Regions from separate parts of the Kitasatospora sp. NPDC057904 genome, predicted to be linked through region 3. Evidence: riboswitches for the same ligand, from Rfam matches in the RefSeq annotation. Region 3 holds a riboswitch; each other region holds the start of a gene.

What was found. A riboswitch is a leader RNA that binds a small molecule or an ion and turns the genes downstream of it on or off. The one in region 3 is predicted to bind cyclic di-AMP.
Region 1: it holds a riboswitch for cyclic di-AMP, as region 3 does, so the genes downstream of both, ACFVSN_RS27505 (peptidoglycan DD-metalloendopeptidase family protein) here and ACFVSN_RS31095 (transglycosylase family protein) in region 3, are expected to answer to the same signal.
Region 2: it holds a riboswitch for cyclic di-AMP, as region 3 does, so the genes downstream of both, ACFVSN_RS11630 (transglycosylase family protein) here and ACFVSN_RS31095 (transglycosylase family protein) in region 3, are expected to answer to the same signal.
Region 4: it holds a riboswitch for cyclic di-AMP, as region 3 does, so the genes downstream of both, ACFVSN_RS22845 (NlpC/P60 family protein) here and ACFVSN_RS31095 (transglycosylase family protein) in region 3, are expected to answer to the same signal.

Annotation. Positions count from the first base shown of each region.
Region 1 covers NZ_JBHVOL010000011.1:304,817-311,992, forward strand. Annotated here, with positions in the region: gene ACFVSN_RS27490 (DUF2470 domain-containing protein) at 1-475, shown strand, start outside; gene ACFVSN_RS27495 (APC family permease) at 508-2,034, opposite strand; gene ACFVSN_RS27500 (sensor histidine kinase) at 2,318-3,769, shown strand; gene ACFVSN_RS27505 (peptidoglycan DD-metalloendopeptidase family protein) at 3,975-4,904, opposite strand; cyclic di-AMP (ydaO/yuaA leader) riboswitch at 4,907-5,087, opposite strand; gene ACFVSN_RS27510 (DHA2 family efflux MFS transporter permease subunit) at 5,399-6,931, shown strand; gene purB (adenylosuccinate lyase) at 6,939-7,176, opposite strand, start outside.
Region 2 covers NZ_JBHVOL010000003.1:656,850-664,025, forward strand. Annotated here, with positions in the region: gene ACFVSN_RS11615 (glycoside hydrolase family 13 protein) at 1-1,594, shown strand, start outside; gene ACFVSN_RS11620 (LacI family DNA-binding transcriptional regulator) at 1,620-2,639, shown strand; gene ACFVSN_RS11625 (hypothetical protein) at 2,814-3,014, opposite strand; gene ACFVSN_RS11630 (transglycosylase family protein) at 3,299-4,606, opposite strand; cyclic di-AMP (ydaO/yuaA leader) riboswitch at 4,593-4,752, opposite strand; gene ACFVSN_RS11635 (hypothetical protein) at 5,115-6,092, opposite strand; gene ACFVSN_RS11640 (DUF397 domain-containing protein) at 6,664-6,936, shown strand.
Region 3 covers NZ_JBHVOL010000015.1:16,103-23,278, forward strand. Annotated here, with positions in the region: gene ACFVSN_RS31080 (MazG family protein) at 1-291, shown strand, start outside; gene ACFVSN_RS31085 (SDR family NAD(P)-dependent oxidoreductase) at 314-742, opposite strand; gene ACFVSN_RS31090 (cytochrome P450) at 1,009-2,292, shown strand; cyclic di-AMP (ydaO/yuaA leader) riboswitch at 2,503-2,671, shown strand; gene ACFVSN_RS31095 (transglycosylase family protein) at 2,677-3,591, shown strand; gene eno (phosphopyruvate hydratase) at 3,846-5,132, shown strand; gene ACFVSN_RS31105 (septum formation initiator family protein) at 5,343-5,828, shown strand; partial or broken gene ACFVSN_RS31110 (DUF501 domain-containing protein) at 5,800-6,339, shown strand; gene ACFVSN_RS31115 (exopolyphosphatase) at 6,465-7,176, shown strand, end outside.
Region 4 covers NZ_JBHVOL010000009.1:1,828-9,003, reverse strand. Annotated here, with positions in the region: gene ACFVSN_RS22855 (NYN domain-containing protein) at 1-873, shown strand, start outside; gene ACFVSN_RS22850 (NlpC/P60 family protein) at 1,074-2,111, shown strand; cyclic di-AMP (ydaO/yuaA leader) riboswitch at 2,460-2,613, shown strand; gene ACFVSN_RS22845 (NlpC/P60 family protein) at 2,624-3,748, shown strand; gene ACFVSN_RS22840 (NlpC/P60 family protein) at 3,976-5,022, shown strand; gene ACFVSN_RS22835 (hypothetical protein) at 5,061-6,206, shown strand; gene ACFVSN_RS22830 (glycosyltransferase 87 family protein) at 6,212-7,176, opposite strand, start outside.

The DNA of each region.
Region 1 (7,176 bases), on a different contig from region 3:
CCCCGTCGCCGTCCGCGACCGGGTCCGCGGCCGCCTCTCCCTCGCCGGCCGGCTGCGCCTGGCGCACCTCGCCGACGACGGCCTCAGCGTCCACCTGCGCGTCGACACCGCCCACGCCGTCCTGTCCACCCCGTACGGCACCGGCGCCGTCACCGCCGCCGAACTCGCCCTCGTCACCCCGGACCAGCTCGCCCGCACCGAGGCCGGCCTGCTCACCCACCTCGCCGACGACCACGCCGACGCGCTCGCCGTCCTCACCCGGCTGCTCGACCCCGCGCTCCTCGCCGGCCGCCCCGCCGTGCGCCCGCTCGCCCTCGACCGCTACGGCCTGGTGCTGCGCCTGGACCACCCGCACGGCCACCGCGACGTCCGCCTGGTCTTCCCCGAACCGGCCACCGACACCGAGGACTTCGGCCACCGCATGCACGACCTGCTGGCCGCCGCCCAGCACGCGCTGCCCGCCCACCGCATCTGACAACCGTCAACCCCAAAAAACCTGACGGACCGTCAATCACGTTCCGCCGCATCCTCCAACACGATCCGCCCCATCCGCGCGTAGAGCTCCGGCCGCCGCCACCGCATGACGAGCGCCAGCACGATCCCGCCCGCGAAGGCACCGATCACCAGGTACGGGATCAGCCGGAACAGCAGCGTCCCGGCGGCCGCGCCCGCCGCGGCGCCCCGGTTCACCACCAACAGCGCGACCACCCCCGCCATCGCCACCCCGCCCGCCACCGGCGCCGTCAGCGTCCGGAACCAGTGCCTGGTCTCCGGGTGCCTCCCCAGCACGTGGAAGTACCCGACCACGGCGAACGAGCAGAGCGTCTGCACGATCAGGATCGCCATCGTCCCCAGCAGCGCCAGCAGCGTGTACAGGTGCAGGTACGGATCCATACCGGCCACCAGGAAGGCGAGCACCAGCCCCGCCGCGATCCCCGACTGCACCACCGAGGCGACGTGCGGCGAACCGTGCCGCGGGTGCGTGCGCCCGAGCGCCGGGTGCAGGAAGCGCTCCCGCCCGATCGCGTAGAGGTACCGCGCCGCGCACTGGTGGAAGGCCATCGCGCACGCGAACGACCCGGTGACGACCAGCCATTGGAACACCCGCACCGCCCACGCCCCGAGGTGCGCGCCCAGAGGGTCGAAGAACAGGCTGTTCCCGTCCTTGCCCGGCACCGCACCGCTCGCCACCGCGACCGCGTGCTCCACCCCGTTGCCGGACACGATCATCCAGGACACGAACACGTAGAACAGCCCGACCCCGACCACCGACGCCAGCGTCGCCCGCGGCACCACCCGCTTCGGATCGCGCGACTCCTCCCCGTACATCGCCGTCGACTCGAACCCCACCCACGACGTGAACGCGAAGAACAGCCCGAGCCCGGCCGCCGCGGCGCCCGAACCCCCCACCCCCTTCAGCGCGTTCAGCGGATTCACCGCCTCGCCGACGATCCCGTCCGGCCCGCCGCCGGCCGCCAGCACCGCGAGCGACACCGCCCCCAGCACCCCGACCTCCAGCACCAGCGCCACCCCGAGCACCCGCGCGGTCAGGTGCAGGTCGAACCAGGCCATCACCCCGATCACCAGCAGCCCGGCCGCCGCGTACCACCCCCACCCGAGGTCCACGCCCAACTGCGCCCGCACCAGCCCGCGCAGCGCGTACGCGAAGAAGCCGACGACGGAGGCCTCGAAGGCGACGTACGCGAGCAGCGCGAGCAGCCCGGCCGCCATCCCCACCACGCGTCCGAGCCCGTGCGAGACGTACCCGTAGAACGCACCGGCCGCGGTGATGTGCCGGGCCATCGCCACGTACCCGACCGAGAACACGGTGAGCACGAGCGTCGCCACCACGTACGCGGCGGGCGCGCCGGCCCCGTTGCCCTGCCCGACGACGATGGGCAGGTTCCCGGTCATCGCGGTGATCGGAGCGGCGGTGGCGACCGCCATGAACACCACCCCAACGAGCCCCACCGACCCCGGCTTCAGCCGGTCGACCCCACGCTCCGCCGCCCGCCCGCCGCTCTGGACCGCCATCCGCCCGCCTCCGCCCACCGCACCCGACCACCGCACCGACCGGCGCCATCGCAGCACGCCGAAGGCCCGCACGCCGAACAAATCGTCAACGAACGACCAGTCCGGCCACTCCACCGGACGCAGTCTTGATCTCCACGTCAGCCGGCTCTCATCGCCGTCTCACGGTCGCGGTGGATCGTGGCCCGACGAAGGACGAACAGCCGGGGGAACTGGAGCCATGACGGCAGAGGACAAGGAAAGACCGGGCAGGGAAAGACCGGGCACGGCCCACTGGTTCGGCCGGATGACGCTCCGCGGCCGGCTCGCGCTGTTCACCGCGGCCGCGGTCTCGCTGGCGGTCGTAGCCTGCGCGGTGGCCGGCTGGTTCGTCGCGCGCGACGAGATGGTCAACCAGGTCGACCAGACGCTGTCGCACGCGTGGATGCCGGGCGACCGGCCGCCGAGCGGCGCGCAGATCAAGGCGCTGAACGACTGGTGCAACGGCGCGGCCGGGCAGCCCTGGATGCCCAGGGGGGACACCGTCCCGACGGTGATCGTCGCCGACGGCACCTCCTGTCCGCAGAAGGACCCCCGCGCCGTGGTCGTCACCCCGGACGACCTGCCCGTCGCGCAGAGCGGGAGCAGCGGCCCGCACGCCGCCTCGCTGTTCCGCGACGGCCACACCGTCGACGGCACCCCGGTGCGGGTCTACGTGGTCAGCTTCGGCCCGGTGATGTTCGACAACGCCGCCTCCACCGCCGCCGTGGCGCTCGCCCAGCCGCTCGAACCGGTGCAGGACGCGCTCACCGAGCTCGCCCTGATCACCGCCGGCGCCGCGGCCGTCGTCATCGCGCTCGCCGCCGCGGGCGCCCTGTGGATCGCCCGCACCGCCCTGCGCCCGGTCGACCGCCTCACCCGCGCGGCCCAGCACATCGCCCGCACCCAGGAGCCGGGCGTGACGATCGAGGTCTCCGGACACGACGAGATCGCCCGCTTCGGCGAGGCCTTCAACGCGATGAGCACCGCCCTCGCCGGTTCGCTGGACAGCCAGGCCCGGCTGATCGCCGACGCCGGCCACGAACTGCGCACCCCGCTGGCCTCCATGCGCACCAACGTCGACCTGCTCATCCGCAGCCAGGAGTCCGGTCGCCCACTGCCCGAGGCGACGCTCACCCGGATCCTCGGCAACATGAAGGCGCAGATGACGGAACTCTCCACCCTCATCGGCGACCTGCTCGAACTGTCCCGCCCCGCCGACGCCCGCGGCGCGAAGCCGCTGCCCGTCGTCGCCCTGCACGACATCGCCGCCCGGGCCGTCGAGCGGGCCGAACTGCGCGGCCCCGGCCTGGTGTTCGGCGCCGACCTGACGCCCTGGTACGTGCGCGCCGATCCGCACGCGCTGGAGCGCGCCGTGATCAACCTGCTGGACAACGCGGTGAAGTTCAGCCCGCCCGGCGGCCGGATCGGCGTCTCGCTGGCGGACGGCGAACTCGCCGTCCGCGACGAGGGCCCCGGCATCGCCGCCGAGGACCTCCCGCACGTCTTCGACCGCTTCTGGCGCTCCCCGTCCGCCCGCCAACTGCCGGGATCCGGCCTGGGGCTGGCGATCGTCGCCCGCACGGTCCGCGCGGCCGGCGGCGAGGTCGCGCTCGCACCGGCCGGCCCGGACGGCGGCACCGTCGCGACCGTCCGGCTGCCGGGCGCGGCCACACCGCCGCCGGAGACGCCCCCGCCGGCCGGCGCCGACCGGAGCTGAGGCCGGCGACGAGAACGGCAGGCCGGAAGACAGCGACCGGCCCGGCCCACGAGGAATCCTCGTGGGCCGGGCCGGTCTGGGCGTGTCCCGCGCCCATGTCCGCCGGTGCGGCGATCACCCGGTCGAGCGGTCACCCGACATGACCATCCCGGACGATCGTTTCGCCCCGCACCTACGGTGGTCCGTCATCCCCGAAGGGGGGAGCTCAGAGCGCGACGCCGTGCGCCCGGAGGTAGGCGACCGGGTCGATGTCCGAGCCGTACTCCGGCCCGGTGCGGATCTCGAAGTGCAGGTGCGGGCCGGTCACGTTGCCGGTGGCACCGGACAGGCCGAGCTGCTGGCCGACGGTCACGGACTGGCCGACCGTCACGCCGATCGAGGACAGGTGCGCGTACTGCGCGTACTTGCCGTCGGCGAGCTGGATCTCGACCTCGTTGCCGTAGGCACCACCGTTGTCGGCCTTCACCACGACGCCGTTGGCGACGGCGCGCACCGGGGTGCCGGTGGAGGCGACGAAGTCCTGGCCGGTGTGGTGGCCGGAGGCCCACATCGCGCCGGCGACGCCGTACGCCTCGCCGAGCACCGGGTTGGCGAGCGGGGCGACATAGCCGGAGGCGGCGGCGACCGGAGCGGCGGCCGGAGCCTGCGCGGGCTGGGCCACGGTGGCCTGGACCTGCACCTGGGCACCCGGGGTGGTGGCCTCGGTCTGGACCTGCACCTGCGGCTTGGCGGCCGGGGCGGCGGGCTTCTGAGCGGGAGCGGCCGGGGCGGCCGGGGCGGCCTGGGCCGCGATCGCGAGCGACTGACCCGGGAAGATCAGGTTCGGGTTGGCGCCGACCACGGAACGGTTGTGCGCGTACAGCGCCTGCCAACCGCCCTCGACGTGCTTGGCGTCGGCGATCTTCGAGAGGGTGTCACCGCTGACGACCCGGTAGGAGGCGTCGCCCTGGGCGGCGGCCGGAGCGGCCGGGGCCGAGGCGGCGGCGACCGGAGCGGCGGGGGTGCCGGGGGCGGTGTGGGCCTGGGCGCTCATCGCGGTGACGAGCGGGAGGGCGAAGGAGACACCGGTGACGGCGGTCGCGATGCCGATGCGGGCGGCGCGGGGCAGGGTGATACGACGAGCCTGAGCAGGCATGGAAGTTTCCTCTCCGACGCCTGCGAGGTGAGCTGTCGGGTTCGGGCTGGAGTTGCCCGGCCGCATGCGCGGCTTCACCCCGAGCCGGCCCTGGAACTTCCGCGCAAACAGCGCGAATTCCGGTCCGGCGACTTACCTGTGGGTCCCCCGCTCCTGCCGTACAGAGTTCAGTGCGAGCCACCGGGCAGCGGCAGGACTCGGCGTTCCACCCGGTGGATCCGTCCGGACTGGCCGGTCGGTCGCTGAACTAAAACTCATCCGTCCGGGTGAAGCAATGTCGATCTCTTGAACCCACAACAACCCCACCCGCCACGATGACGCTCCGAATGATCCGGAATACGGTGCGTGCACAATCCATTCACTGCCCGCAGCGGATCAACGACCCTCCGCCGACGAGCCGACCCCTCCGTGACCACACGATCACCCACCGCACCCCCCGGACGCACCACCGGTGACCCTTGTCACGTGCACCCCGCCGGGCGGAGGATCGGGCCGTGGCCACAACCAACGCCGGCTCCTTGCGCCTGGGCACCGCGCAGGGACGCTGGGTCCTCCTGGCAACAGTGCTCGGCTCCAGCATGGCGATGCTCGACGGCACCGTGGTGAACGTCGCCCTGCCCCGCATCGGCACCGACCTCGGCGCCACCCTCGCGTCCCTGCAGTGGACGCTGAACGCCTACCTGCTGACGCTCGCCGGGCTCATCCTGCTCGGCGGCGCGCTCGGCGACCGCTACGGCCGGCGCCGGGTCTTCCTGCTCGGCGTGGTCTGGTTCGCCATCGCCTCCGCGGCCTGCGCCGCCGCGCCGAACATCCAGGTGCTGATCGCCGCACGCGCCGTCCAGGGCATCGGCGGGGCGCTGCTGACGCCCGGTTCGCTCGCCATGCTCCAGGCGGTCTTCCACCCGGACGACCGCTCGGCCGCGGTCGGCCTGTGGTCCGGCCTCGGCGGCGTGTCGGCGGCCGTCGGCCCGTTCGTCGGCGGCTGGCTCGTGGACGGCCCCGGCTGGCGCTGGATCTTCCTGCTCAACCTGCCGCTCGCCGCCGCCGTGATCGCGGTCGCCACCCGCTACGTCCCCGAGAGCCGGGACGAGAGCGCCACCGGCCGCTTCGACGTGCTCGGCTCGGTGCTCGCCGCCCTCGCGCTCGGCACCTTCACCTACGCGCTGACGGCGGGCGGCGAGGGCCTGTCCCCCGTCGTCTGGGTCACCGGCGTGCTCGGGCTCGTGCTCGGCGCGGCCTTCATCGTCGTCGAACGCCGCGCCCCCGAACCGATGCTGCCGCTCGGGCTGTTCTCCTCGCGGCTGTTCACCGCCGTGAACCTCGTCACCCTCTGCGTGTACGCGGCGTTCAGCGGCGTCTTCTTCCTCCTGGTCGTCCAGTTGCAGATCGTCGCCCGCTTCTCGCCGCTGGTGTCCGGCCTGGCCCTGGTGCCGATCACCGTGCTGATGCTCGCGCTGTCCTCGCGCGCCGCGCGGCTCGGCAAGCGGATCGGCCCGAGGATCCCGCTGACCGTCGGGCCGCTGCTGTGCGCCGCCGGGGTGCTGCTGATGCTGCGCGCCGGCGCCGGCTCCTCCTACTGGGCGGACGTCCTGCCCGCCGTCACGGTGATGGGCTGCGGCATGACGCTGCTGGTCGCTCCACTGACGGCGACCGTCCTCGCGGCCGTCGAGGTGCGGCACGCGGGCATCGCGAGCGGGGTCAACAACGCCGCCGCCCGCGCGGCCGGCCTGCTCGCGGTCGCGGCCCTCCCGGCCCTGGCCGGCCTGAGCGGCGACGCGTACCGGGTGCCGGCCGCGGTCGACAACGCCTTCCACACCGCGATGCTGATCTGCGCCGGGCTCCTGACGGCCGGCGCGATCACCGCCTTCGTGACCATCCGCGGCAACGTGCTGGCCCCCGAGGACCACCCGGTCGCGGAGCCGGACACCGAGTGGTGCTGCGGCACGACCCCGCCCCTCGACCCCGGCCACGTCCACACGCACGAGGGCCCCGCCACCGGTCCGGCAGCAGGGCCCTCAAAAACCTGACGCTGCGTCAGAGAATGTCACCGGGGGCATACTTGGCCGCCTCCGGGTAGGCCGCGGCGACGGCCTCGACCAGCCGGACGACCTCGGCGACCTGCGCACCGGCCGCGCCGGTGAACGAGAGCCGGTCGGCCAGCAGCGCGTCCAGCGCGGCGCGGTCCAGCGGGATCCGCTCGTCGGCGGCCAGGCGGTCCAGCAGCTCGTTCTCGCGGGCGCCGGCGCGCATCGCGAGCGCGGAGGCGACGGCG
Region 2 (7,176 bases), on a different contig from region 3:
GGTGTACCCGCGCAGCTTCGCCGACTCCAACGGCGACGGCATGGGCGACCTGCCGGGCATCCGCAGCCGCCTGCCCTACCTGCGCGACCTCGGCGTGGACGCCGTCTGGCTCTCGCCGTTCTACGCCTCCCCGCAGGCCGACGCCGGCTACGACGTGGCCGACTACCGCGCGGTGGACCCGATGTTCGGCACCCTGCTGGACGCCGACGCGCTGATCCGCGACGCCCACGACCTGGGCCTGCGGATCATCGTCGACCTCGTCCCCAACCACTCCTCGGACCAGCACGAGTGGTTCCAGCGCGCCCTGCGGGACGGCCCCGCGTCCCCGCTGCGCGAGCGCTACCACTTCCGTCCCGGCAAGGGCGAGACGGGCGAACTGCCGCCCAACGACTGGGAGTCCATCTTCGGCGGCCCGGCCTGGACCCGCACCGAGAACCCCGACGGCACCCCCGGCGACTGGTACCTGCACCTGTTCGCCCCGGAGCAGCCCGACTTCAACTGGGAGAACCCGGCCGTCGCCGACGAGTTCCGCTCGATCCTGCGGTTCTGGCTCGACATGGGCGTGGACGGCTTCCGCATCGACGTCGCCCACGGCCTGGTCAAGGCCCCCGGCCTGCCCGACCTCGGCGGCTCCGACCAGCTCAAGCTGCTCGGCAACGACGTCATGCCGTTCTTCGACCAGGACGGCGTGCACGAGATCTACCGCAGCTGGCGGGGGATCCTCGACGAGTACCCCGGTCAGCGGATCGGCGTCGCCGAGGCTTGGACCCCGACCGTCCAGCGCACCGCCAACTACGTCCGCCCCGACGAGCTCCACCAGGCCTTCAACTTCCAGTACCTGGGCACCGACTGGGACGCCGCCGCGCTGCGCGAGGTGATCGACGTCTCGCTCGACTCGATGCGCCCGGTCGACGCCCCCACCACGTGGGTGCTGTCCAACCACGACGTCACCCGGCACGCGACCCGCTTCGCCAACGAGCCCGGCCTCGGCACCCAGATCCGCACCCCCGGCGACCGCGCGCTCGGCCTGCGCCGGGCCCGCGCCGCCACCCTGCTGATGCTCGCGCTGCCCGGCTCCGCCTACGTCTACCAGGGCGAGGAGCTCGGCCTGCCGGACGTCACCGACCTGCCCGACGAGGTCCGCCAGGACCCGTCCTTCTTCCGCCAGGCCGGACAGGACGGCTACCGCGACGGCTGCCGCGTGCCGATCCCGTGGTCCGGCACCGAGGCGCCGTACGGCTTCGGACCGGTCGCTGGCGGGCCGTCCTGGCTGCCGCAGCCGGCCCAGTGGGCCGAACTCAGCGTCGAGGCGCAGACCGGCGACCCGACCTCCACCCTGGAGCTCTACCGCAGCGCGCTCGCCGTCCGCCGGGCGCAGCCCGACCTGGGCGCGGGCACCGGGGTCGAGTGGCTGGACGCCCCGCAGGGCACGCTCGCCTTCCGCCGCGGCTCCATCGTCTGCACGGTCAACGCGAGCGGCGAGCCGGTGCGCATACCCGCCCCGGGCACGCTGCTGCTCGCCTCGGCGGAACTGGTCGTGGACGGCGGCGAGACGGTGCTCGCACCGGACAGCACCGGCTGGTGGGCGGTCTGACGTGGTTGCAATAGGCTCTGGGACCGTGACTACGGCGCGACTTTCAGACATCGCGGCGCAGGCGGGGGTCAGCGAAGCCACCGTCTCCCGCGTACTCAACGGCAAGGCGAACGTCTCCGCCGCCACCCGGCAGACCGTGCTGGCGGCCCTCGACGTGCTCGGGTACGAGCGGCCGACCCGCCTGCGCCAGCGCAGCGCCGGGCTGATCGGGCTGATCACGCCGGAGCTCAGCAACCCGATCTTCCCCGCGCTCGCGCAGGTCATCGAGCAGGTGCTCAGCCGGCACGGCTTCACGCCGGTGCTGTGCACCCAGACGCCCGGCGGGTCCACCGAGGACGAACTGGTCGAGATGCTGGTGGACCGGGGGGTGGCGGGCATCGTCTTCGTCTCCGGTCTGCACGCCGACTCCACCGCCGACCACGACCGCTACGCCCGGCTGGCCGGGCGCGGGGTGCCGTTCGTCCTGATCAACGGCTTCAGCGAGCGGATCGACGCGCCGTTCATCTCGCCGGACGACCGGGCCGCCATGTGGATGGCCGTCCAGCACCTCGCCGAGCTGGGGCACGAGCGGATCGGGCTGGCGGTCGGCCAGAGGCGGTACGTGCCGGTGCTGCGCAAGATCGAGGGCTTCACGGCCGCGATGCGCACCGTCCTCGGGCGGACGCAGGAGGAGGCCGAGGAGCTGGTCCACCACACGCTGTTCAGCGTCGAGGGCGGGCACGCGGCGGCGGGCGCGCTGCTGGACAAGGGGTGCACGGCGATCGTGTGCGGCAGCGACATGATGGCGCTCGGGGCGATCCGGGCGGTGCGGCAGCGGGGGCTGTCGGTGCCGCAGGACGTGTCGGTGGTCGGCTTCGACGACTCGCCGCTGATCGCCTTCACCGAGCCGCCGCTGACGACGATCCGCCAGCCGGTCGAGGCGATGGCGACGGCGGCGGTGGACGCGCTGCTGGAGGAGGTGGGCGGGAACGCCGCCCAGCGCGGGGAGTTCATGTTCCAGCCGGAGTTGGTCATGCGCGGCTCCACGGGGGCCTGCGCGCGCTGAGGCCGGTGACGGCCGTGTGAAGGGCCCCGGAGGGCGGTTGCTCTCCGGGGCCCTTCGGCGTGCCGTGCCGGGCTGTGCCGGGCTTGTGCTGTGCTGTGCCGGGCTGTGCTGTGCTGTGCTGGGCTTGTGCTGCGCCGTGCTGGGCTGTGCCGCGAGTGCCGTGCCGGGCCGGGGTCAGCCCTCCTGGACGGTCGGGCGGTCGGCGGTGACGCGGTGGCCGTCGGCGGCGTCGCCGGTGCGGGTCTCGGTGCGGCGACCGCGGGCCAGGTAGTCGCGCAGGATCAGTTCGACGGCGTCCTGGGGACTCTTGGTGCCGGAGAGCATCATCGCGTCGATCGCGAGGTTCGCGTCGAGCGTGACGGTGACCTGGGCCATGGGTGACTCCTCCTCGGGTGCAGAGCAGCAGCATGCCCGCTGGGCCGGGGTTTGACCACGCGAATGCTCCGATGCGCGGAGCCGCGGGTGCGCGCCGGGGGGAGGCGGCACGGACTTCGGAGGCGGGTACGCCGAAGCCCCGGGGAGAGCGACCAGTCTCTCCCCGGGGCGGTGGGCGGGTGACAGATAACAGATGATGAAATCTGTCATCTGTTATCTGTCATCTGTTCGCTGTCATCCGCGATCCGTCACCCGTCCCCGGCGGGACGGTTCCGGAAGGATCCTCAGACGCGGCCGGCGAAGTCCGGCGCCCAGTTGGCGATGGTCTGCAGGCGGACGCCCGAGCTCGGGTTGGCGGCCTCGACGTACTGGCCGCCGCCGATGTAGATGGCGACGTGGTAGACGCCGGAGTCCTGGCCGTTGTTGGACCAGAACAGCAGGTCGCCCGGCTGCAGGCTGTCCAGCGAGACATGGGTGCTCGCGGCGGCCTGGTCGTTGGCGACGCGCGGGATGGAGATGCCCGCGGCGCGCAGCGCGGCCTGGGTGAGGCCCGAGCAGTCCCAGCCGCCGTTGCCGGTGCCGCCGTAGACGTACGCCTGGCCGACCTGCGCCTTGGCGAAGCTGACCGCGGCGGCCATCGAGCCGGTGACGGCCGGGGCCGGGGTCTGCGCCTGGGCGGAGGGCTTGGCGGCGGGCTTCGAGGACGGCTTGGCGGCCGGGGTCTGGGCCTCGGCGGCCGGCTGGGCGGTCACGGCGTTCCCGGCGGAGGACTGGCCCGGCTTCTGCGAGCGGTCGAACCAGTTGAAGTCACCGGACTGGCCGGCCGGCGCCTGGGCGGAGTCGCCGAAGGACAGGTGCTGGCCCGGGTAGATGGTGTCCGGACCGTCGGTCAGGGTGCCGCGGTTCAGCTCGTACAGGCGCTGCCAGCCGCCCTTGACGTTGTGCTTGTCGGCGATCGTGGACAGCCAGTCGCCGGCCACGACGGTGTAGTCCGAGGCACCGGCCTGGGTGGTGCCGCCCTGGGTCCAGTCCTGGCGCTTCTGCGTCCAGGTGCCCTTGGCGGAGTCGGCGGCGGCCGGGGCCTGTGCCTGGTCCTGCGCCGGGGCGGCGGGCTTCGGGGCCGGCTTGACGGCCGGGGCGGCCGGGGCGGCCTTCGCGGTGCTCGCGGCGGCGGAGGTGTCGACGGCGGCCGGGGCGCCGCCCGCGGTCAGGCCGGCCTGGACGGAGCACACGGGCCAGGCGCCGGGGCCCTGCGAGGCGAGGACCTTCTCGGCGACGGCGATCTGCTGGTCCTTGGTGGCCTGGTTGGCCTGCGGGGCGTACGAGGTGCCGCCGAAGGCGGCCCAGGTGCTGGAGGTGAACTGCAGGCCGCCGTAGAAGCCGTTGCCGGTGTTGATGCTCCAGTCGCCGCTGCTCTCGCACTGGGCGACCTTGTCCCAGGTGGCGACGGAGGCGGCGGAGGCGGTGCCGGAGGTGAGGCAGGGGATGGTGAGGCCGACGCCGGCGACGCCGAGGGCGGCGATCACGCGGCGGGTGCGGCTGGACAGGCGAGTGCCGTTGGTGGGCAGCATGAAGACGCGGTCCTCTCCCACGCCTGCGAGGTGAGCTGTCGGATTCGGGCCGGAGTTGCCCGGCCGCGCTGTGGCGCGGCTTCACCCCTAGCCCAGGACCGTTCCGTGGATCGGTCCGGGGCGACTTACCTGTGGGTCCCCCGCTCCTGCCGTGGTGCGTTTTCGCGCTTCCAGCGCACCCGACGGCAGGACTCGGCGTTGCGGATGTGCTGGGTCCGTGTGGTCACGAACGGGGAGCACGTTAAGCAGACTTAAGTACGAACTGCAAATACCTGTGATGCGCATCACGGATTATGGAAAGCCGCCAAGAATTTCCTTCTCCAAGATCGAAAATGATCGTTTTCTCGCAATAAACCTGCGGATGTGCACAACTGTCAGGCTCTCAGGAATCGCATGACGGGCGGTCACCCGATCGCAAACAATCACAGAACGGACATCTCGCGCATTCGGCTCTTAATTCCCTTACGCCGCAAGCCGAAAGGGCCCGGAGCGCGGTCGCTCCGGGCCCTTCCGTACGCGTTGTCGGCGGTTACTCGCCGGCGGCCTCCCCGGTCGCCCCGGAGGCCGTCCCGCCGGCCGCGTGGGCCGCGCGGGAGCCCTCGGAGGCGGCCTCCGCCGCCTCGGCCTCGGCCTGGGCCTGCGCGGCGGCCAGGGCCTCCGCGGACGGCGCCGGCAGCGCGGCCAGGTACAGCGAGGCGATGAGCTGGCCGACCGTCTGGTAGGCGCCGAGCGGCGCGGCGGACGGGCAGCCGGTCTCCTCGGCGGCCGTGGCGAGCAGCTCGGAGTCCGCCTCCGGGCCGATCACCAGCGGGGCCAGCGCGGGGCGCTGCGAGCCGGTCTCCTTGAGGTGCGCGACGGCGGCGGCGACCGAGCCGGGCACGTCGAGCGCGGCGGGGACGACCGGGACGGCCAGGCGGGCGGCCAGCAGCACGCCGGTGATGCCGGCGGCGGCCGCGGCGTCCTCGCCGCCGACGGTGGTCAGCACGACGCCGTCCGCGGCGGTCGCGATGGCGAACAGGCGGGCGCGGTCGGCGCGGGCCAGCCCGGCCTCGGACAGGCGGACGTGGACGGCCTCGGCCAGCAGCGGGTGCGGGCCCAGCACGTCGGTGACGTGCGCGCCGTACTCGGCGGCGAGTGCGTGGAGTTCGGGCAGGAAGTCGTGCGGGCCGGGCACCAGGGGTACCAGGATCGGTGCCGGGACGCCGGCCTCGGCGGCGGCCGCCAGCAGCTCGCCGATGCTGCGCTCGGTGCCGTCCGCGCCCTCGGTGCCGTCGCCGGGGAGGTAGCCCACCGCGGTCTGGACGCCGTTCTGCTCGCTGCGGACGATCGAGAGCAGCTCCTCGACGACCGAGTGGGACTCGGGCCCGGCGGTCGCGGGCACGGCGAGCACCAGGGCCGGGGAGCCGGACGGGATCTCGGGGCGCTCGGGGCGACGGTGGCGCCCCCGCGCACGGGAGCCTGGAGTGCGAACGGGCAGTGGCGCGCCCGGGATGGCTGCGGTGCTCATGGCGGAGATCGTAGGACATCGGCCCGTCAGGGCTGCAGTCGGCTGCCGTGCCGGTTTCGCGCGAGCGTGGTGTGCGCGGCGCGCGGAGCTCCCGCGTGCGCGGGTCGATGAGCGGTCATTAGGTCATATTCCGGACATACCTGGCCCAACCCCCGCGCGTCCGCCGGTATCTCCTGGAGACGTGTCCGGTGGGGCGTCACGTTGCACCTGTGGCGCGTGAGATGTCTCACAGTCGACGGGCGGTCTGACGGAGGGTCACGAGTGCGCGACTCCCGGCTTTCGAAGATCAACATTTAGCGGGGAGCCGCTCACGGCCGGTTATCGGAAGCGGGCCGGTTCGGTCGGCTATGTCCGTTTACGTACCGTCAGGAGAAGGGTCCGTGAAGAGTTCAGGTCGGCCGGTGAAAGGCCTCGTGCACCTGCACCGTCTCGTGCTGATGCACGTGCACAAGGGCTATCATCGCGTCAAGTGAGGCGTTGTGCCGGGCTGGTACGGGGCCGGCCCGTTCGTTCGGCGGGTGCCGGGGGCGCCGCGCTGGACCGCAACTCCGGGGCTCTTCGGGAGACTTCTATGCACGACTCGCACGAATCGCAGGAACTGGGCGGCTCGTACGGTCCCTACAACGGGATGGCCGCCACCGAGCTGGAGGGAGTGGTCTGGCAGAAGAGCCTGCACAGCAACTCCCAGGGCAACTGCGTCGAGTTCGCCGCGCTGCCGGGGGGCGACGTGGCGATGCGCAACTCGCGCTTCCCGGACGGTCCGGCGCTCATCTACACGCGGGCCGAGATCGCCGCGATGCTGTTGGGGGCCAAGGACGGGGAGTTCGACCACCTGTCCGCCTGACCGGACGTCCGTCCGGCCGTTCACCGGGCCGTCCGGCCGCTTCACCGGACGTCCGTCGGTCCGGCCACCGCTCCGCACCAGGAGCCATCGGGGGGCCGTCGTGGGTGCTGACACCACGGCGGCCTTTGTCTTCTCCGCAGGCTCGGCCCCGCGGTCGTCCGCGCGGTTCGTCACGCGCTCGGTGGTGTGCCTCTTCGCGGGCTTCTCCACCGTCCCGTGCGCTGCTGTCCCGCGTAACGC
Region 3 (7,176 bases):
GCCGAGAAGGCGGACCGCGAGTCGGTGCTGGACGGCGTGCCGGCCGGGCTGCCGTCGCTCGCGTACGCGGCGAAGCTGGTGTCGCGGGTGCGCCGGGCCGGGTTCGAGGGCGTGCCGGACGAGTCGTACGAGCTGCCCGCGGAGCTCACGGAGGAGTCCGCGGGCAGGCTGCTGCTGGCCGTGGCGCAGCGGGCGCACGACGCGGGGGTGGACGTGGACGCGGCGCTGCGCGCGGCGGCGCGCGCCTACCGGGACGCGGTCCGCGAGGCCGAGGGCCTCAAGCCGGAGTAGACGCGGGGGAAGGGGAAGGGCCTCAGGCCGCCGTCACCGCGTCCTGGACGGTGGTCCGCGGCTGGGGCAGGACGACCTCGCCGATGGCCTCGCCGACGAGGGCGACGAGTTCGGCGAGGCGCTCCAGGCCGAGGTGGTCGGGAAGGTCGGCGAGGGAGATGATCCGCTCGCCGTCCGGGCCGGCGACGCAGAACAGGTCGATCGGCCCGAGGTGCTTCTCGGCGGTGTCGACGAGCGCGGCGACGTCGCTGGGGCGGCGGACGTCCCCGCCGACGCCGACGACGGGGCAGCCGGGCCGGTCGAGTTCGCCGGCGAGGTCCTCGGCGACGCCGGCCCGCTGGTCGGCGATCAGCACTCCGGCGGCGCCGGCCGCGGTGAACCGGCGGGCGAGGTCGGCTCCCGACCCGCCGTCGAGTACCGCGATGACGACGACTGCCCCGGTGACCCGCATGGTGCGCTCCTCCCTGTGGGCGGTCCGCACTGACGCCCACGATTTCTGCCGAGGATCGTAGGCAGGTCCTGACCCTCCGCAACAGGGGTTACCCCTCAGGTGACCAGGCTCACGCCTGCCCACCGTCCAAGAGCTGTCCAAAACCCGTCCACGCACTGTCCACGGGCCGTTCGCGGGGCGTTGAGGAACGGTCCGCGGGTCGTTGACGATCCGGTCACTCACCGTAGATGGCGGGGTGCCCCCGACCCACCGGATACGGTCGTCCCATGCCAGTTCAGCCCGACGCCGCCCGCCCGCCGCTCTTCACGTGGGAGTTCGCCGCCGACCCGTACCCGGCGTACGCGTGGCTGCGCGAGCACGCCCCGGTGCACCGCACCACGCTGCCGAGCGGGGTGGACGCCTGGCTGGTGACGCGGTACGCGGACGCGCGGCAGGCGCTGGCGGACGGCCGGCTGTCGAAGAACCCGGCGCACCACAGCGAGCAGGCGCACCGCACCGGCCGGGTCGGGATCCCGGGGGAGCGGCAGGCGGACCTGATGACGCACCTGCTGAACATCGACCCGCCGGACCACACCCGGCTGCGCCGCCTGGTGTCGAAGGCGTTCACGCCGCGCCGGGTGGCCGAGTTCGAGCCGCGGGTGCAGCAGCTCACCGACCGCCTGATCGACGGCTTCGCGCAGCGCGGTTCGGCGGACCTCATCCACGAGTTCGCGTTCCCGCTCCCCATCTACGCGATCTGCGACATGCTCGGCGTGCCGGCCGAGGACCAGGACGACTTCCGTGACTGGGCCGGCATGATGATCCGCCACGGGGGCGGCCAACGCGGCGGCGTGGGGCGGGCGGTGAAGCGGATGCGGGCGTACCTGCTGGAGCTGATCCACCGCAAGCGGGCGGACCTCGGGGACGACCTGATCTCGGGCCTGATCCGGGCGAGCGACCACGGCGAGCACCTCACCGAGAACGAGGCCGCCGCGATGGCGTTCATCCTCCTGTTCGCCGGCTTCGAGACGACCGTCAACCTGATCGGCAACGGGACGTACGCGCTGCTGCGCAACCCGGAGCAGCGCCGCCTGCTGCAGGAGTCGGTGGCGCGGGGCGAGACGGCGCTGCTGGAGACCGGGATCGAGGAACTCCTGCGCTACGACGGTCCGGTGGAGCTGGCGACGTGGCGGTTCGCGACCCACCCGCTGACCATCGGCGGGGTGGACATCCCGGTCGGCGACCCGGTGCTCGTGGTGCTGGCGGCGGCGGACCGGGATCCGGCCAGGTTCTCGGACGAGAACACCCTGGACCTGGCCCGGGCGGACAACCCGCACCTGGGTTTCGGGCACGGCATCCACTACTGCATCGGCGCCCCGCTGGCCAGGCTCGAAGGCCGGTCGGCGCTGGCCACGCTGTTGTCCCGGCTGCCCGATATCGCGCTGGCGGAAAGCCCGGAGAACCTGCGGTGGCGCGGTGGCCTGATCATGCGCGGATTGCGCGAACTTCCGGTCGAATTCAGTCCCGAGAGCCGTTCACCGCACGCGCTTCCCGACGCTCCGACACACTGACGGGACGTCGCGAACCGGTACGGATCGGCCGTATGAACACCCATCAATCGGGACAAACAGCCGCCGTTGGTAGGCGATCGACCACGTGCCGTAATTTCTGTGTGATGTCTGCGATATGAGCTTGTGATTGGTCTGAGGATCTGTCTACTCTCCCTGGAGTTCGCAGCTGCGGACCCCGAGTGCGGAACGCCGAGTCCTGCCCGCCGCGCCACGGGAAACCGACCAGAACCCTGGGCAGGGGCGGGGGAACCAGGTTTGTTGCCGTTCCTCCACGGCTTGGGGTGAAGCCGCCCGAGCGGAATCGTTTCCGCAGACGGCGGCCGGGCCACCTCCCGGTCCGAACCCGACAGCTCACCTCGCAGGCGTGCGGAGAGGGACCCCTTCATGCTGTTCGTTGGAACCGGTCGTCACCGCCGTCGCACCCAGACCGAGAAGGCCATCGCCGTCGCCGGAGTGGCCGGCGTCGGACTCGCGATGCCGATCCTCACCGCCACCGGCGCCTCCGCCGCCCCGGCCTCCGCCTGGGACTCCGTCGCCCAGTGCGAGAGCGGCGGCGACTGGGGCATCAACACCGGCAACGGCTTCTACGGCGGCCTGCAGTTCACCTCCAGCACCTGGAAGGCCTTCGGCGGCACCGCGTACGCGGCGCAGGCCAACCAGGCCTCCAAGGGCCAGCAGATCGCGGTGGCCGAGAAGGTCCTGGCCTCGCAGGGTCCGGGCGCCTGGCCGGTCTGCTCGAAGAAGGCCGGCCTGTCGAAGGGCGGCGCCCCCGCCGCCGTCGACACCTCCGACGCCAAGCCCGCCGCGCAGCAGCACTCCCAGCCGGCGCAGCAGCAGCCCGCGGCGAAGCCGGCCCAGCCGAAGCCGGCTCAGAAGCCCGCCCAGCAGCAGTACCAGCAGCACACGCAGCAGGCCCAGCAGCAGCCGCAGGCCCCGGGCTTCTCCGGCAAGGCCGGCTGGGACGCCGACGCGAAGGTGTACTGGTACCAGAACAACGGCACCTGGTACTGGACCAGCCACCAGGGCGTCTACCAGCAGTACGCGGGCCAGGCCCAGCAGCAGGCCGCCCAGCAGCAGGTCCAGCAGCAGTACGCCCAGCCGCAGCAGCAGGCCCCGCGCGCCGCCGTCGCCCCGCAGGGCGGCCACGACTACACCGTCCACGCCGGTGACACGCTGTCGAGCATCGCGTCCGCCCAGGGTGTGCACGGCGGCTGGCAGTCGGTCTACGACGGCAACCGCGGCACCGTCGGCGGCGACCCGAACCTGATCCTGCCCGGCCAGGTGCTGCACCTCGGCTGACGCCGGCCGGAACCGGTGCGACACGCCACGGAGGGGGCCGACCCCGGATCGGCCCCCTTCGTCCGCTTCCGCCCCTTTTCCCGGGGGGCCCAGGTGAACTACCGGCAAGTAGCCCGGCCACACGCTGAGACGGGACCGAGGTCGGCGTGGCCCCGGGACCACGTGCGGTTAGGCTCTGGTCGTAACGACTCCGCAATCATCCCGCCGGCCGCACCACTGGTCAGCGGGACCCTGCTTCCGCAAGGAGATGCCTCGTGCCGTCCATCGATGTCGTCGTAGCCCGTGAGATCCTCGACTCGCGTGGCAACCCCACGGTCGAGGTCGAGGTCGGCCTCGACGACGGCAGCACCGGTCGTGCCGCTGTCCCGTCGGGTGCCTCCACCGGCGCCTTCGAGGCGCTGGAGCTCCGCGACGGTGACAAGAACCGCTACTTCGGCAAGGGCGTGGAGAAGGCCGTCCTGGCCGTCATCGAGCAGATCGGCCCGGAGCTGGTCGGCTACGACGCCACCGAGCAGCGCCTGATCGACCAGGCCATGCTCGACCTGGACGCCACCCCGGACAAGTCCTCGCTCGGCGCCAACGCCATCCTGGGCGTCTCGCTGGCCGTCGCGCACGCCGCCTCCGAGGCGAGCGACCTGCCGCTGTTCCGCTACCTGGGCGGCCCGAACGCGCACGTCCTGCCGGTCCCGATGATGAACATCCTCAACGGCGGCTCGCACGCGGACTCCAACGTCGACATCCAGGAGTTCATGATCGCCCCGATCGGCGCGGAGTCCTTCTCCGAGGCCGTCCGCTGGGGCGTCGAGGTCTACCACACCCTCAAGGGCGTCCTGAAGGAGCGCGGCCTGTCCACCGGCCTCGGCGACGAGGGCGGCTTCGCGCCGAACCTGGACAGCAACCGCGAGGCCCTGGACCTCATCACCGAGGCCATCCAGAAGGCCGGCTACGTGCCCGGCCGCGACATCGCGCTGGCCCTGGACGTCGCCGCCTCCGAGTTCTACCAGGACGGCGCCTACCAGTTCGAGGGCAAGGCCCTCTCGGCCGCGGAGCTCATCGAGTACTACGCCGGGCTCGTCGCCGCCTACCCGCTGGTCTCCATCGAGGACCCGCTGGACGAGTCGGACTGGGACGGCTGGAAGGCCATGACCGTCAAGCTGGGCGACAAGGTCCAGCTGGTCGGCGACGACCTGTTCGTCACCAACCCGGCCCGCCTGGCCAAGGGCATCGAGACCGGCACCGCCAACGCGCTGCTGGTGAAGGTCAACCAGATCGGCTCGCTGACCGAGACCCTGGACGCCGTCGAGCTGGCCCAGCGCAACGGCTACCGCTGCATGATGTCGCACCGCTCCGGCGAGACCGAGGACGTCACCATCGCCGACCTGGCCGTCGCCACCAACTGCGGCCAGATCAAGACCGGCGCCCCGGCCCGCTCCGAGCGCGTCGCCAAGTACAACCAGCTGCTGCGCATCGAGGAGATCCTCGACGACGCCGCCGAGTACGCCGGCCGCGGTGCCTTCCCGCGCTTCCGCTCCGCGGAGTAATCACGCTCTGCGGAGTAATCAGCACGGTCGCTCCGCGGAGCAATGAGCACAGCCGTTCGGCGGAGTAGTACGCACAGCGAGCACGAGGGCTGAACACCTCCGGTGGTGCACGCCTGACCGGTGCCCCGCCGTTCACCCCGTAGGGTGGACGGCGGGGCACCGTCGCGACCAGGAGGGGAACGGGAGATGGCTGGCTGGAGGATCCCGGGCTTGGCGGCCCGTCCTCGCTTCACGAGCCGGGCGACCGTCCTCGTCCTGGTGCTCTGCTCGCTGGTGGCGATCCTCGCCTACCCGACGCGGCAGTTCATCTCCCAGCGCGCCGAGATCTCCGCCCAGCGGGCGAAGGCCGAGCACGCCCGGCAGCAGGTCGAGCAGCTGCGCCGGGACAAGGCCCGCTGGCAGGACCCGGAGTACGTCAAGGCGCAGGCCCGTGCCCGGCTGCACTACGCGATGCCGGGGGAGACCCCGTACATCGCCGTGGATCCGGCCGGAGCGGGCGCCGCCCAGTCCTCCGCCGCCCCGCCCGCCCCCTCCGACGGCACGGCCGGCGGCGCGGTGAAGGCCGCCAAGCCCTGGTACTCCAGCGTCTGGGACTCGGTGGACGCCGCCGACACCGCGGCCCTGGCCCCCATCGCGCCGTCGACCCGTCCCCTCCCACCGTCCCCCGCTGGAGACCCCTCCCCCCATGACCACTGAGAACCACCCCGCCGTCTCCGACGCCGACGTCGCCGCCATCGCCGCCCAGCTGGGCCGGGTCCCGCGCGGCCTGCGCGGCGTGGCCCACCGCTGCCCGTGCGGCAACCCGGACGTCGTCGAGACGGCCCCGCGGCTGCCCGACGGCACGCCGTTCCCGACGCTCTACTACCTGACCTGCCCCAAGGCCGCCTCGCTGATCGGCACCCTGGAGGCGGACGGCGTGATGAAGGAGCAGACCGCCCGGCTGGCCGAGGACCCGGAGCTGGCGGCCGCGTACCAGGAGGCGCACGAGGACTACATCGCCCGGCGCGACGCCATCGAGGTGCTGGAGGGCTTCCCGAGCGCCGGCGGCATGCCGGACCGGGTCAAGTGCCTGCACGTGCTGGTCGGCCACTCGCTGGCCGCCGGAGAGGGCGTCAACCCGCTCGGCGACGAGGCGATCGGCATGCTGGAGGACTGGTGGGCCAAGGGCCCGTGCGTCTCCCCGGCCGAGGTCGAGGCGGCCGGCGAGCGGGTCCTGCGCAACCGGGCCAAGGACCAGGACCACGAGGCCGTCATCGCCGCCAAGGAGCAGAAGACCGCCGAGCGCGCCGCGAAGAAGCGCGCCGCCGACGAGGCCGAGGCGCGGGAGTCCGAGTGAGCACGACCCGCGTGGCCGCGATCGACTGCGGCACCAACTCGATCCGGCTGCTGGTCGCCGACCTGGACCCGGCGACCGGTGGGATCACCGACCTGGACCGCCGGATGATCGTCAACCGGCTGGGCCAGGGCGTGGACCGCACCGGCCGGCTGCACCCGGACGCGCTGGCCCGCACCTTCGCGGCCTGCCGGGAGTACCGGGAGGTCGTCGACGGCTTCGGGGTCGGCCCGGAGCGCATCCGCTTCGTCGCCACCAGCGCCTCCCGGGACGCCGAGAACAGCGACGAGTACGTCAAGGGCGTGCGCGAGATCCTCGGCGTCGAGCCCGAGGTGGTCAGCGGCGAGGAGGAGGCGCACCTGTCCTTCGTCGGCGCCACCAAGGAGCTGACCGGCGGTCAGTTCGCCGCGCCGTACCTGGTGTTCGACCTCGGCGGCGGCTCGACCGAGTTCGTGCTCGGCACGGACGACGTCCAGGCCGCGCGCTCGGTGGACATCGGCTGCGTCCGGCTGACCGAGCGGCACTTCGGCGGCGCCGAGCTGCCCACCGCGGAGCAGATCGCCGAGGCCAGGGCACACGTGCGGGCCGAGCTGGACAAGGCCGAGGAGGCCGTCCCGCTGACCGGCGCGGCCACCCTGGTGGGCCTCGCCGGGACGGTCACCACGGTGTCCGCGATCGCCCTGGACCTGCCGGCCTACGACTCGGCGGTGA
Region 4 (7,176 bases), on a different contig from region 3:
GTGCGGGCCGGGGCGCGCGCGGACCTGGACCGGCAGCGGGCCGAGTCCGAGGACGTCCGGCGGGAGGCCGACTCGCTGCGCAAGAAGGTGCGTTCGCTGGAGAGCGACACCCGCCGGGCGCAGGCCGAGACCCGTCGGCTGGCCGGTGAGCTGGAGGCGCTGCGCGCGCAGGCGGCGACCGAGCGCAGTGCGGCCGAGAGCGAGGCACGGCGGCTGCGGCACCGCGTCGGCGAGCTGGAGACCGCCGCCGAGCAGGGCCGCCGTTCGGCCCGCGAGGGGCGCAGCGTGGAGGACATGCGGCTGCGGCTGCTGCTGGACACCGTGCTGCAGTCGGCGCAGGGGCTGCAGCGCGAGCTGGCGCTGCCGGTGTCGCAGATCCGCCCGGCGGACCTGGTGGAGGCGGTGGTGCCGGGTTCGGCCTCGCCGCACGACGTGGCCCGGCGCGGGCTCGCGGAGGACGATCCGGCCCTGCTGGACCAGCTGCTGGCGATCCCGCAGGTGCACCTGGTGGTGGACGGCTACAACGTGACGAAGACCGGCTATCCGACGCTGCCGCTGGAGCAGCAGCGGCTGCGGCTGCTGGGCGGGCTGGCGATGCTGGCCCAGCGCACGCAGGCGGAGGTCACGTGCGTGTTCGACGGGCAGGACCTGGACGTGCCGGTGATCATGGCGCCGCCGCGCGGGGTCCGGGTGCGCTTCAGCCGGACCGGCGAGACGGCGGACGAGCTGATCAGACGCCTGGTGCGGGCCGAGCCGCAGGGCCGTCCGGTCGTGGTGGTCTCCGCCGACCGGGAGGTCGCGGAGGGCGTGCGGAAGGCCGGCGCGCGCCCGGTCGCCTCGGTTCTGCTGCTGAACCGGCTGGCGCGGCCCTGATTCCGTGCCGATGGGGATGACGGCCGCTCAGCGTCCGGTTTGCGGTGATGTGCGGATTCGGTGAAGCGGCGTGGGGGCTCGGAGTTCACGCCTTTGGGGGAGTGGCGCAATGCCTGGATGTTCACTAGGGTCTGGCGTCAAACCTATTTTCCGGATTTCTCACCCGAACCGGTGAGTCCATGGAAGAAGGAGCAGGTCCCTTGGCCTCCCACCGCCGTCCCAAGCAGCCGAGCCGCGCGCGGGTCTCCGTGCTCACCGCTGCTGCTGCGACCGCGGTCGCGCTCTCCGCCCAGGTGGCCGCGCACGCCGCGCCGCAGCCGAACAAGACGGACGTCAAGGCGCAGATCGACGAGCTGCAGCAGGAGCAGGAGCAGGCCGCCGAGAAGTACAACGGCGCCAAGGAGCGGGCCGACCAGCTGCGCAAGCAGGCCGACCAGCTCCAGGACCAGGTGGCCCGCGGCCAGGAGCAGATGACCCAGCTTCAGACCGGCCTCGCCGGCGTGGCGGGCGAGCAGTACCGCACCGGCGGCATCGACCCGTCCGTCCAGCTGATGCTCTCCTCCGACCCGAACAACTACCTGGCCAAGGCCTCCAGCGTGCAGCAGGCCACCGCCACCGAGACCGACGCGCTCAAGGGCCTGCTGGACCAGCAGCGCCGCCTGGACCAGGAGAAGGCCGAGGCCGCCGCGGTGCTGGCCTCCCTGGACTCCACCACCAAGGACCTGAACCAGTCCAAGGCGGACGTCAACGCCAAGCTCAAGCAGGCCCAGGACCTCCTCAACTCGCTCAGCGCCTCCGAGCGCGCCGCGCTGAAGGCCCAGCAGGCCCAGGACGACCGCGCCTCGCGCGGCACCGACCGGGTCGACCTGAGCAGCCTGCCGCCGGCCAGCGGCTACGCGGCCGTGGCCGTGGCCAAGGCGATGAGCAAGCAGGGCTCGCCGTACGTGTGGGGTGCCGTCGGCTCCAGCACCTTCGACTGCTCGGGCCTGATGCTCTGGTCGTACGGCCAGGCCGGCGTCTCGCTGCCGCGCACCTCGCAGGAGCAGGGCCACTACGGCACCCGGGTGCCCTCGCTGGACCAGGCCCAGCCCGGCGACCTGGTGATCTACGGTCCCGACATGCACCACGTCGCGATGTACATCGGCAACGGCATGGTGGTGCACGCGCCGCACACCGGCGACGTCGTCAAGGTGATGAAGGCCGACGCGATGCCGATCAACACCATCCGCCGGGTCTGACCCGCCGACACGCCGCGGGCCGGCGCGACGGCCCTGTGATCCGCGCCACCTCCCGAGCGGGGGTGGCGCGTTCGCTTGAGCGCGTTTCCCTGCGTTTCGCCGCGTTCGCGTGACAAGTGATCAGCCTTGCGTGCTGCTGCGATCACCTTCTGTCATCTTCACAAAAGAACTTGGTTATTCTTCCGCCTTTTTTCTGACAAGGATTTGAACCGATCACGGTTCAGTTACTAGGGTCGTGACCCGGACCACCGCACTGTCGATCGCCCAGCCAGGGTGGCGGCGGTGGTTCCCGCCGAGTTCGTGAAGCAGCGGGACGGGTCGAAGCGACCGTCCGACAGGGGAGCCCAGTGACAGGGGGCGCTGTGGAGCGGAGCCGGGGAACCACGTTCCTCCGGGGTGAATCGGCGCCAGGTCGGCCGGTGGAACGGCCGTGAGGCGTCGTAGGGCATGCTTCCGGCCCGAACCCGTCAGCTCACCCGGTAGGCGGACGTAGGAAGAAGGAGTCCGCCTTCGTGGCGTCCCATCGTCGTCCCAAGCCCGCCGGCCGTGCCCGAGTTTCCTTCCTGACCGGAGTTGCCGCGGCAGCCGTCGCCCTCTCCGCGCAGTCCGGCGCCCACGCCGACCCCGCGCCGACCAAGGACCAGGTCAAGGAGCAGGTCGACCAGCTCAACGAGCAGGCCGAGGTGGCGACCGAGCAGTACAACGCCGCCCAGTCCAAGCAGCAGGAGCTGCAGAAGCAGGTCAGCGGCCTCCAGGACCAGGTGGCCCGCCAGCAGGAGCAGGTGACCGACCTCCAGGGCGGCCTCGCCCAGATCGCCGGCGAGCAGTACCGCAACGGGGGCATATCCCCGACCGTCCAGCTGATGTTCTCGTCCAAGCCGGACAACTTCCTCAGCCAGGCCGACGCCCTGAACCAGGCCGGCAGCACCCAGAAGGGTCAGCTGAAGGAGCTCCAGGACCAGCAGCGCAAGCTGGACCAGGACCGCACCGAGGCCCAGGGCAAGCTCGCCGAGCTGGACGCGACCACCCAGCAGCTGAAGGCGTCCAAGGAACAGATCCAGGGGAAGCTGACGGCCGCCCAGAACCTCTTCAACACCCTGTCCGAGCAGGAGCGCCAGGCCATCAAGGCGGCCGAGGACAAGGCCGCCGCCGATGCCAAGGCCAAGGCCGACGCCGCGAAGGCCCAGCAGGCCGCCGCCGACCGCGCCTCCCGCGACAGCAGCCGCACCGACCTCGGCTCGGCCCCGTCGTCCTCGCCGGTCGCCAAGCCGCCGGCGGCGGGCAGCTCGCGCGGTGCCGCCGCGCTGTCCTACGCCGCCACCAAGATCGGCAGCCCGTACGTCTGGGCCGCCACCGGCCCGAACTCCTTCGACTGCTCGGGCCTGATGGTCTGGGCCTTCGACCAGGCTGGCGTCTCGCTGCCGCGCACCTCGCAGGAGCAGGCCGGCGCCGGGACCCGGATCGGCACGGACCTCTCCCAGGCCCAGCCCGGCGACCTGCTGATCTTCTTCAACGACGCCCACCACGTCGGCATCTACGCCGGCAACGGCCAGGTGCTGCACGCGCCCAAGCCGGGTGCGAGCGTCCGCTACGAGGCGGTCACCAACATGCCGCTCTCGTCCATCGTGCGGGTCTGATTCCCCGCTCGGCTTCCCGCAGGCCCGGCCCTCCTCCCCGGAGGTCCGGGCCTGCGGCGTTTCCTTTCCTCGGACTGGTGTCCGATTAAGGGTCAAATATTCGGGTTGGGAGAGGTTTGGACTCGGTTGCCCGGACTCGCTAACGTCTGCCACCGGACTCCCGCTCCAGGACCGCCCGCTTGGGTGCGGCGGCGGGACCGGTCCGCAGGATTGGAGCAGCCGCCGCCATGCCCGTGCACCGCCGTTCCCAACTGCTCGCCCGTGCGCTGGTGCTGACCGCGGCCGCCACCACCGCCCTGGGCGTCACGACGGGCGGCAGCGCCCAGGCCGCCCCCGGCTCCCCGGACGCGCCCAGCCGCAAGGACGTCAAGGCGCAGGTCGAGCAGCTGTACAACGAGGCCGAACAGGCGTCGGAGAAGTACAACGCCGCGCAGGAGGCCCAGCAGCGGCTCCAGGGCGAGACCACCGTCCTCCAGGGCGAGATCGCCGCCGCCCAGGACCAGCTGAACCAGCTGCGCGGCGACCTCGCCACCGTGGCCGGCGCCGAGTACCGCTCCGGCGGCATGGCGCAGACCGTCCAGCTGATGCTCGCCACCGACCCGGAGGGCTACCTCGCCCGCGCCCGGACCCTCGACCAGGCGACCGAGCGGCAGAACGAGACGCTGCACGAGCTGGTGACCCGTCAGCGCGGGCTCGACCAGCGCCGCACCGAGACCGCCGCCAAGCTCGCCGAGCTGGACCAGGCCCGCCGGACGCTCGCCGACAGCAAGCAGGAGATCCAGCAGCGGCTGGCCAAGGCCCAGCGGCTGCTCAACAGCCTGGGCGCCGCCGAGCGCTCCCGGATGGCCGCGCAGGACGCCCAGGAGGCCGAGCAGCGCGCCACCCGCGGCACCGACCGGCTGGACCTCGGCACCACCCCGCCCGCCTCCGAGCGTGGGGCGGCGGCGCTCGCGGCGGCGGTGCGGATGATCGGGTCGCCGTACGTGTACGGGTCCACCGGCCCCCGCGCGTTCGACTGTTCCGGTCTGATGTACTACAGCTGGCGGCAGGCGGGAGTGAGCCTGCCGCGCACCTCGCAGGCCCAGGCCTACGCCGGCCAGCGGGTGAGCCTGTCCGAAGCGCGACCGGGAGACCTGGTGATCTTCTACCGGGACATGCACCACGTCGGCATGTACGCCGGCGGCGGGGTGATCGTGCACGCCCCGTACCCGGGGGCCAGGGTGCGGTACGAGAGCGTCAACGCGATGCCCGTCGCGGGGGTGGTCCGGCTCTGAGCCCGACCCCGTCCGGACCGGACGCGATACGGCCCTGCGTGCTGTCCCGGCGCGGCGCCCTGCTGCTCGCCGCCGGAGGGCTGACCCAGCTGTCGCTGCCGCCCGTCGCCCCCGCGGTGGCCGGCCGGGGGCTCGGCGGGGCGGACGAGCGGACCGAGGTGGCGGCGGTGCTGGACGAACGCGCGCGCGAGCTGTCGGCCACCACCGGACTGCCGCTGACCGCCGGCTACCGCAACCTCGTCGTCTCCCCGGGCACGGACCCCGGCCGGCTGACCGTCACGGCCGACCTGGACGTCCGGGTCGCCGGCTACGACGAGTACCCCGCCGTCTACCCCCGCCGCCTCACGCTGACGCGGGCCGACGGCTGGCGGGTCGAGCGCGAGGACGCCGCGAGCGGGCCGCCGGCGCTCTGGGACTTCGGGACGGGACGGTCCGCGCGCGGCGCGCAGTGCCTGGTGCTCGGCCTCGCCGCCGGACCGGACCCGGCCGGGCCGGTCGCGATCGGCGACCGCGCCGTCCCCGCGGTGAGCGCGGTCTGGGGCACCGGCTGGGCGGGCCGACTGCTGCTGGAACTGCCCGCCACCGAGCCGCAGTTCGCCCGCCTGCTGGAGGCCGATCCGGCCGGCTGGACGGGCATGGCGGCGGTCACCGTGGCCGCCCCCGGCGCGCCCTCGCACACCCCGGCCGACCGGGTGCTGATCAACCCCGAGGCGTTCGGGCGGCTCAGCGACTTCGGCCGCCAGGTGGTCGTCACCCACGAGACCACCCACGTCGCGACCCGGGCCGACACCCGGGCCTGGACGCCGCTGTGGCTCTCCGAGGGCGTCGCCGACTGGACGGCCTACCGCGACTCCGGCCGCACGCCCCGCCAGATCGCCCCCGAGCTGGCCCGGGACGTGGCCGCCGGAAGGGTGCCCACGGCCCTGCCCGCCGACCGCGACTTCGCCGCGGGCACCACCGGCATCGCCCAGGCCTACGAGCAGGCCTGGCTCGCCTGTCGGCTGATCGCCGCCCGCTTCGGCACCGCCCGCCTGGTCGCGTTCTACCGCGCGGTGGGCGCGGCGGACGGCGCGGGGGAGGACCGCGACCAGCGGATGGACCGGCTGTTCCGGGCCGAACTGGGCCTCGGGAAGGACGAGTTCACGCGGCTGTGGGTGGCCGAGGTGGCCGCTCTCAACGCCTAGGGCGGCTAACGCCCGGCCGGGGTGTTGGGCCGGTCGATCCCGTCGAGCAGGTCCTGCTCGTAGGCGATGCCCGGGCGGACCGGGTAGGAGCCGGCCGGGACGGGCTCCGGCTGCGTCAGCACGACGGTCGGCGGCAGCCGGTCCGTGCCCCGCGTGGAGCGCCAGAGGCGGACGCAGGACAGGACCGTCGCCGCCAGCAGGAGCAGGTTGCGCGCCGACAGGACGGCGATGGCCGCCGGGTCGCTCGCGAGGACCTGGGTGAACATCAGCGGGAATTCGAGCAGCGTGAGCGGCGCCGCGAGCAGGATCAGCAGTGCCACCGGCCGCTGGCTGCTGCCGCGGACCGTCAGGCAGACCGCCGCGACGCCGATCAGCCAGACCAGGTACTGCGGACTGATCACCCGGCTGGTGACGGTGAAGATCAGCAGCGCGGTCAGCGCCGCGTCGTACATCGTGGCCGCGTTGCGGCGCTTGGCGGTGTAGCGCCACAGCAGCAGCCACGCGAAGCCCAGCACGGTGCCGGCCATCATGACCTTGCCGACGACGCCGACCCAGGGCCCGAGCATCTCGGCCGAGCCGTAGTTCATCGTCACCCGGCCGTCCCAGCCGCCCGCGATCCGCGCGTAGTGCAGCGGCAGCGCGCCGAGCGACTCGACCTCGACGCCGCGGTCCTTCTGGAACGCCAGGAAGCCGAAGGCGCCGTTCATCCCGGCGGCCAGCAGGAAGCCCAGCGAGACGGCGGTGGCCGCCGCGAGCGTCCAGGAACGGCCGGTGCGGCGGCCGGAGGGGGTGCCGATCAGGCCGAGCAGCGGCCAGATCTTGACGATCCCGCCGAGGCCCAGCAGCATCCCGCCGACGGCCGGGCGGCGGATCAGCGCCAGCAGGCCGGCCACCGCGCTCGCGGTGACGATGATGTCGAAGCGGTTGTAGATCATCGGGCCGAGCAGCGGCACGGCCACCACCCACAGCC